Regions from separate parts of the Streptomyces pimonensis genome, predicted to be linked through region 2. Evidence: riboswitches for the same ligand, from Rfam matches in the RefSeq annotation. Region 2 holds a riboswitch; the other holds the start of a gene.
What was found. Region 2 has a riboswitch for glycine ahead of gcvT (glycine cleavage system aminomethyltransferase GcvT). Riboswitches for the same ligand answer to the same signal wherever they lie in the genome.
Positions count from the first base shown of each region.

Region 1: it holds a riboswitch for glycine, as region 2 does, so the genes downstream of both, gcvP (aminomethyl-transferring glycine dehydrogenase) here and gcvT (glycine cleavage system aminomethyltransferase GcvT) in region 2, are expected to answer to the same signal.

Region 1 covers NZ_JAHWZY010000064.1:5,400-8,796, reverse strand. The annotation lists gene KYY02_RS32455 (DNA polymerase IV) at 1-1,072, shown strand, start outside; gene KYY02_RS32450 (PRC-barrel domain-containing protein) at 1,095-1,469, opposite strand; glycine riboswitch at 1,584-1,679, shown strand; gene gcvP (aminomethyl-transferring glycine dehydrogenase) at 1,853-3,397, shown strand, end outside.
Region 2 covers NZ_JAHWZY010000015.1:85,730-89,126, reverse strand. The annotation lists gene gcvH (glycine cleavage system protein GcvH) at 1-156, opposite strand, end outside; gene gcvT (glycine cleavage system aminomethyltransferase GcvT) at 271-1,389, opposite strand; glycine riboswitch at 1,458-1,589, opposite strand; glycine riboswitch at 1,590-1,690, opposite strand; gene KYY02_RS17120 (AAA family ATPase) at 1,912-2,580, shown strand; gene KYY02_RS17115 (enhanced serine sensitivity protein SseB) at 2,634-3,397, shown strand, end outside.

The DNA.
Region 1 (3,397 bases), on a different contig from region 2:
GGTGGAGCCGCTGAGCCTGGACGAGGCGTTCGTGGACCTGGAAGCCGGCGGCGTGGCCCGGGACGAGCGGTCGGCGCGGCTGGCCGGAGCGAAGCTGCGCGCGGACATACGGGCGGTCACAGGGCTCACCGGGTCGGTGGGGCTCGCGGCCTCCAAGATGCTGGCGAAGATCGCCTCGGAGCAGGCGAAGCCGGACGGACTGGTGGTGATCGAGCCGGGCACGGAGCGAGCCCTGCTGGGGCCGCTGCCGGTCCGTACCCTGCCGGGCGTCGGGCCGGCGACCGGTGACCATCTGCGGCGGGCGGGGATCCACACGGTCGACGAGCTCGCCGAGGCCGGGGAGGACGAGCTCGTGCGGCTGCTGGGCAAGGCCCACGGGCACGCGCTGTTCGCGATGGCGCTGGCCCGGGACGAGCGGCCCGTGGTGGCCGAGCGGGAGGCCAAGTCGGTGTCGGTCGAGGACACGTACGACGTGGACATCCACGACCGGACGCGGGTCGGCACGGAGGTGCGGCGGCTCGCGGACCGGTGTGTGCGCAGGCTGCGGGCGGCGGGCCTGTCGGGGCGGACCATCGTGCTGAAGGTGCGCCGGTACGACTTCTCCACCCTCACCCGGTCCGAGACGCTGCGGGGCCCCACGGACGATCCGGCGGTGGTGCGGGAGGCGGCCGCGCGGCTCCTGGACTCGGTCGACACGACGGGCGGGGTGCGGCTGCTGGGCGTCGGGGTCAGCGGGCTGGCCGACTACGCGCAGGAGGACCTGTTCGCGCAGGCGGGCGGGCACGGGGACGACCCCCCGCACGAGGAGGCCGAGGCCGGGCCCGCGCCGCAGCCGAAGACGCCCGCCGAGCGGCGCTGGTCGGCGGGACAGGACGTACGGCACGCCGTGCACGGACACGGATGGGTGCAGGGCAGCGGACTGGGCCGGGTCACGGTGCGCTTCGAGACGCCCGGCTCGGAGCCGGGCCGGGTGAAGACCTTCCTGGTCGACGACCCGGCTCTGGAACCGGCGGAACCGCTGCCGCTGGTGTCCCGGGGTTCCGGGGAGGGCGAGGGCGCGGGGGCCGCCTGATCCGCCCGGCTCGCCGGGCGGATCAGGCGGGCTTGTCGTTCCCGGCGAGTTTGCCGAAGTCGCGGTCCGGGAGGGGAGGGGGAGCCGCGAGGTCCAGGCCGTAGTGGTGGTAGAGCTGGAGTTCCTGTTCGGGAGAGAGGTGGCGGCCCACGCCGAAGTCGGGGGCGTCCCTGATGAGGGTGCGGTCGAAGGGGACGTGGAGGGCGCCGTCGACGAGGTCGCTGGGTTCCAGGGGGACGAAGGCGTCCCTGCTGAACAGGCCGGTGCGTATCGCCGCCCACTCCGGTGCACCGGTGGCGTCGTCGAGGTAGACCTCGTCGATCGTCCCGATCCGGGTTCCGTTGCGGTCGAACGCCTTGCGGCCGATCAGGTGGCGCGGATCGATGTCGGTCTGCACAGGCCCTCCACTGGTCGCAAAATCATCCGTAAGCACTACAAAACGGCACAATCGGCTGGACGTCCACTCGAAGGTACCGGTGTGGTGCTCGCTGGTACGCTGGCAAACGGCCGCTGACCCCGTGCGGGAGAGTCCTCCGGACACCATCGGAGGCGCCGAAGGAGCAAATCCTCCCCGGAATCTCTCAGGCACACGTACCGCACGGACGAGGTCACTCTGGAAAGCAGGGCGGATGTCGACGGCTTCCGCTCTCACCGACGGTGAAAACCGGACGCCTTCGGGTCGGCCGGTGAAACTCTCAGGTTGAGATGACAGAGGGGGAGGCCGTCCGGGTACCCGCGCCGTGGTGCCCTCGAAGGTCGTCGGACCAGGAGGCCTCCTCAATGACCGCCCCTCGCACTCCGCTCTCCGAACTCGAACGGGGAATCCCCTTCGAGCAGCGTCACATCGGCCCCGATCACGAGGCCCGGGCCAAGATGCTCGCCCAGGTCGGTTACGGCTCGCTGGACGAGCTGACGGCCGCCGCAGTGCCGGATGTGATCAAGAACGCCGACGCGCTGGACCTGCCGGGTGCCCGGAGCGAGGCCGAGGTGCTGGCCGAACTGCGCGCACTGGCCGACCGCAACGAGGTGCTCGGCTCGATGATCGGGCTCGGGTACTACGGTACCTTCACCCCGCCCGTCATCCTGCGCAACGTGATGGAGAACCCCGCCTGGTACACGGCCTACACGCCGTACCAGCCGGAGATCTCCCAGGGCCGGCTCGAGGCGCTGCTGAACTTCCAGACCGTGGTCGCCGAACTCACCGGGCTGCCGACCTCCGGTGCCTCCCTGCTCGACGAGGGCACCGCCGCCGCCGAGGCGATGGCCCTGTCGCGGCGCATGGGCAAGAACAAGAAGGGTCTGTTCCTGGTCGACGCGGACGCGCTGCCGCAGACGATCGCGGTGATCGAGACCCGTGCCGAGCCGGCCGGCGTCGAGGTCGTCGTCGCCGACCTGAGCGAGGGCGTCCCCGCCGAGGTGGCCGAGCGCGAGATCAACGGCGTACTGATCCAGTACCCGGGCGCCTCCGGTGCCGTACGCGACATCAAGCCGCTGATCGACCAGGCGCACGGGCTCGGCGCGCTCGTCGTCGTCGCCGCCGACCTGCTCGCCCTCACCCTGCTGAAGTCGCCCGGTGAGCTGGGCGCGGACATCGCGGTCGGCACCACGCAGCGCTTCGGTGTGCCGATGGGCTTCGGCGGGCCGCACGCCGGCTACATGGCCGTGCAGGAGAAGATGGCGCGCAGCCTGCCCGGACGGCTCGTCGGCGTCTCCGTCGACGCCGACGGACACAAGGCCTACCGCCTCGCGCTCCAGACCCGTGAGCAGCACATCCGCCGCGAGAAGGCAACCAGCAACATCTGCACCGCCCAGGTGCTGCTCGCCGTCATGGCCGGGATGTACGCCGTCTACCACGGCCCGGAGGGACTGCGGCTGATCGCCCGGCGCGCCCACCGGTACGCCACCGTCCTCGCCGAGGGGCTGCGGTCCGGCGGGGCGGAGATCGTGCACGGCTCCTACTTCGACACGCTGACCGTGCGGGTCGCCGGGCGGGCCGCCGAGGTCGTCGCCGCCGCTCGCGACAACGGCGTCAACCTGCGCCTCGTCGACGCCGACCACGTCTCGGTCGCCTGCGACGAGACCACCACCCGGTCGCAGCTGGCCGCCGTGTGGAGCGCCTTCGGCGTCGAGGGAGACGTGGAGGCCCTGGACGCGGCCGCGCGGGACACGCTGCCGGACACCCTGCTGCGCGACGACGAGTACCTGACCCACCCCGTGTTCCAGCAGCACCGCTCCGAGACCGCGATGCTGCGCTACCTGCGCCGGCTCTCCGACCGCGACTACGCGCTGGACCGCGGCATGATCCCGCTGGGCTCCTGCACCATG
Region 2 (3,397 bases):
GGTCACGCTGTCACCGACCTCGGGGAGCTGGACGAAGACCACGTCGCCGAGCGCGTTGGCCGCGTGCTCCGTGATGCCGACCGTCGACACGCCGTCCTCGGCGGCCGACAGCCACTCGTGCTCCTTGCTGTAACGCAGATGCGTGGGGTTGCTCATGGTCCGGATTCTCCTGTACGGGGGGACTGCGGATGACTGAGGGAACTGCGCACGGCGCACGTGAGCAGGCACGATGTGCTCACCTCACGCGCGGGAAGCCGTCTGTCGACGGTGTCACTTCCGCCGCTTGTAGAACGGCAGCGCCACGACCTCGTACGGCTCGTGGCTGCCGCGGATGTCCACGCCGACGCCCTCGGCGCCGGGCGCCGCGTGCGCGGGGTCGACGTACGCCATGGCGATCGGCTTGCCCAGGGTGGGGGAGGGGGCGCCGGAGGTGACCTCGCCGATCACCTCGCCGCCGGCCACGACCGCGTACCCGGCGCGCGGGACGCGGCGGCCCTCGGCGACCAGGCCGACCAGGACGCGGGGCGGCCGCTCGGCGGCCCGCTCGGCGGCCTCGGCCAGCGCCGCGCGGCCCACGAAGTCGCCCTCCTTCTCGAACTTCACCACCCGGCCGAGCCCGGCGTCGAAGGGCGTGAGGGCGGTGCTCAGCTCGTTCCCGTACAGCGGCATGCCCGCCTCCAGGCGCAGCGTGTCCCGGCAGGACAGCCCGCACGGGACCAGGCCCGCACCCTCGCCGGCCTTGGTCAGCGCCTGCCACAGCTCCACCGCGTGCTCGGGCTTCACGAACAGCTCGAAGCCGTCCTCGCCGGTGTAGCCGGTGCGGGCGATGAGCGCGGGGACGCCGGCGACCGTGCCGGGCAGACCGGCGTAGTACTTCAGGCCGTCCAGGTCGGCGTCGGTGAGCGACGCGAGGATCGCCGGGGACTCGGGGCCCTGCACGGCGAGCAGCGCGTACGCGTCGCGGTCGTCGCGGACCTCGGCGTCGAAGCCGGCCGAGCGTTCCCGCAGGGCGTCCAGGACCACCTGGGCGTTGGAGGCGTTGGCGACCACCATGCAGGCGGTGTCGTCCAGCCGGTAGACGATCAGGTCGTCCAGGATGCCGCCGTCCTCGCGGCAGATCATGGTGTAGCGGGCGCGGCCGGGCCTGACCCTCCCGATGTCGCCGACCAGGGCGAAGTCGAGGAGCGCGGCGGCCTCCGGGCCGGTGACCGTGATCTCGCCCATGTGCGAGAGGTCGAAGAGGCCGGCCCTGGTGCGCACGGCGTTGTGCTCGTCGCGCTCGGAGCCGTAGCGCAGGGGCATGTCCCAGCCGGCGAAGTCGGTCATCGTCGCGCCGAGCGACCGATGCAGGGCATCGAGCGCGGTCCGGCGGGGTTCGGTACTGCTCATCGGTCGGTCTCCCAGGGCAATGGGCCCCCCGCCCGAGTTCATCCGAGCGTGGGGGAGGGCGAGGACGTTCCTCCCCATCTGTCATCGGAACCTGAGAGGTTCGCCACGACGCCCACGCGGGGACGGTCCTGGCTTGCACCTTGGGTGGAGCCGCCGGGGCACTGCTGGATGCCCTTCGGCGGCCCGCTTTTCAGATGTGCCTCGCCCGCGCGGTAACGGGGCCTGAGAGATTCAAGGGAGGGACTTGCTCCTTCGGCGCCCCGGCGGCAAACGGTGCCGGGGACTCTCCCGCGCGGATTCAAACGGCCGGTATGCAGTTGGCGCGCACATCATTGCACGCATCGCGAGGGCGTGGCAGGGGGACCCTTCCCAGGGGGTGCACAGGGTGCGGGCGCCGCCACAGGGAGCTGTGACACGCCTGTTTCAGGAAACGGACGGAAACGACGGACACCCGGCATTACTTTCTTTTTACACTCGGCGGGGATCGGTACTCGTACCCGGCCCCAGGGGAGGACGATCACGGTGAACAGGACCACGGCGTGCGCCGCCACCACGGGCGTCACGCTGCCCCAGCAGCCGGCCGCCCAGGCCCGGGGGGCCCGCGGCACGCTGCCGGCGCTCGTCGTCCGCGATCTGCGCGCGCGGTCCGGTCGCAGCCCGCGCGCCCTGCTCTTCGGGCCCCGGGACCTCATCGTGGTCACCGGGCTGCCCGGCAGCGGCAAGTCCACGCTGATGCGGCGCACGGTGCGCGGGACCCGCGTCGACTCGCAGGACACCCGGGACCGCTGGGACCGCCGCATGCCGCGCCTCCTGCCGTACGCGGTCTACCGCCCGCTGGTCCGTCTCGCCCACTACGCCGGACTGCGCCGCGTGCTGCGGGCCGGAGGGCCGGTCGTCGTGCACGACTGCGGCACGCAGGCCTGGGTGCGCCGCTGGCTGGCCCGCGAGGCCCGTCGCCGGGGCGCGAGCCTGCACCTGCTGCTGCTCGACGTCACCCCGCAGCAGGCCCTGGCCGGCCAGCGCGAACGCGGGCGCGGCGTCTCCCGGTACGCGTTCCTGCGCCACCGTGCGGCGAGCGAGCGGCTGCTGCGCGCGGTGGAGCGGGGCGCCCTGCCGGCCGGCTGCGGTTCGGCGGTCCTGATCGACCGGGACGCGGCGGACACACTGTGCCGGGTCGGCTTCGCGGGCTGACCGGATAGCCTTTCCAGCCACAGCAGTGGTTTCAGGCAGCAGGCGGTAGGCAGATGGACTTCCCGGCGGACTTCCCGGCGCAGGCGCACCCCCATCCGCACGGCGGATGGCCCGGCAACGAGCTGGAGGAGGTGCTCTCCGCCTCCCTGGGCGTCCCCTCGGCGGGCGGCAGGATCGTCGAGGTGCTGGGCCGCAGCTCCGTCTGGGTCCCGCTGCCGAACGGCGGCGGCCCGGACAGCGGGCCGCTGGACCTGCCCACCCTGGAGATCGACGGCCAGGCCTACGTCCCCGTCTTCAGCTCCGAGGAGCAGTTCCGCCAGGTCGTCGGCCCCCACCTGTCGTACACGGTCGCGCCCGCCGTGGAGTTCGCCCGTGGTCTGCCGCCGCAGGCCGGGATCGCGGTGAACCCCGGCGGCGTGGTCGGCATCCCGCTGCCGCCGCCCGCCGTCGCCGAACTGTGCCGGGCCGGACGCACCCCGCTGGACGGCCCGGCGTCCGGCGGCCGGGTCCGGCTGTTCGAGCCCGACTGGCAGGACGACCCGCTGGACTTCCTCGCCGCCGCCTCGGCGGAGTTCGACGCCCTCGGTGTGGTGACCACCGCCCGCCGCTGCCTCGCCGCGATCGAGACGGCCGACCCGGTCCTCTTCATCGGCGTGGAACTCTCCCAGTGGGAGGACGACGCCCGCACCCTCCCGCTGAACGCCCTGGGCCGGGCTCTCGGCCGGGCCCCCGCTCCCTGGCCGGTCAACCTCATCGTCCTGGACGTGGCCCAGGACCCGGTCGGCGACTGGCTGCGCACCAGGGTCCGCCCCTTCTA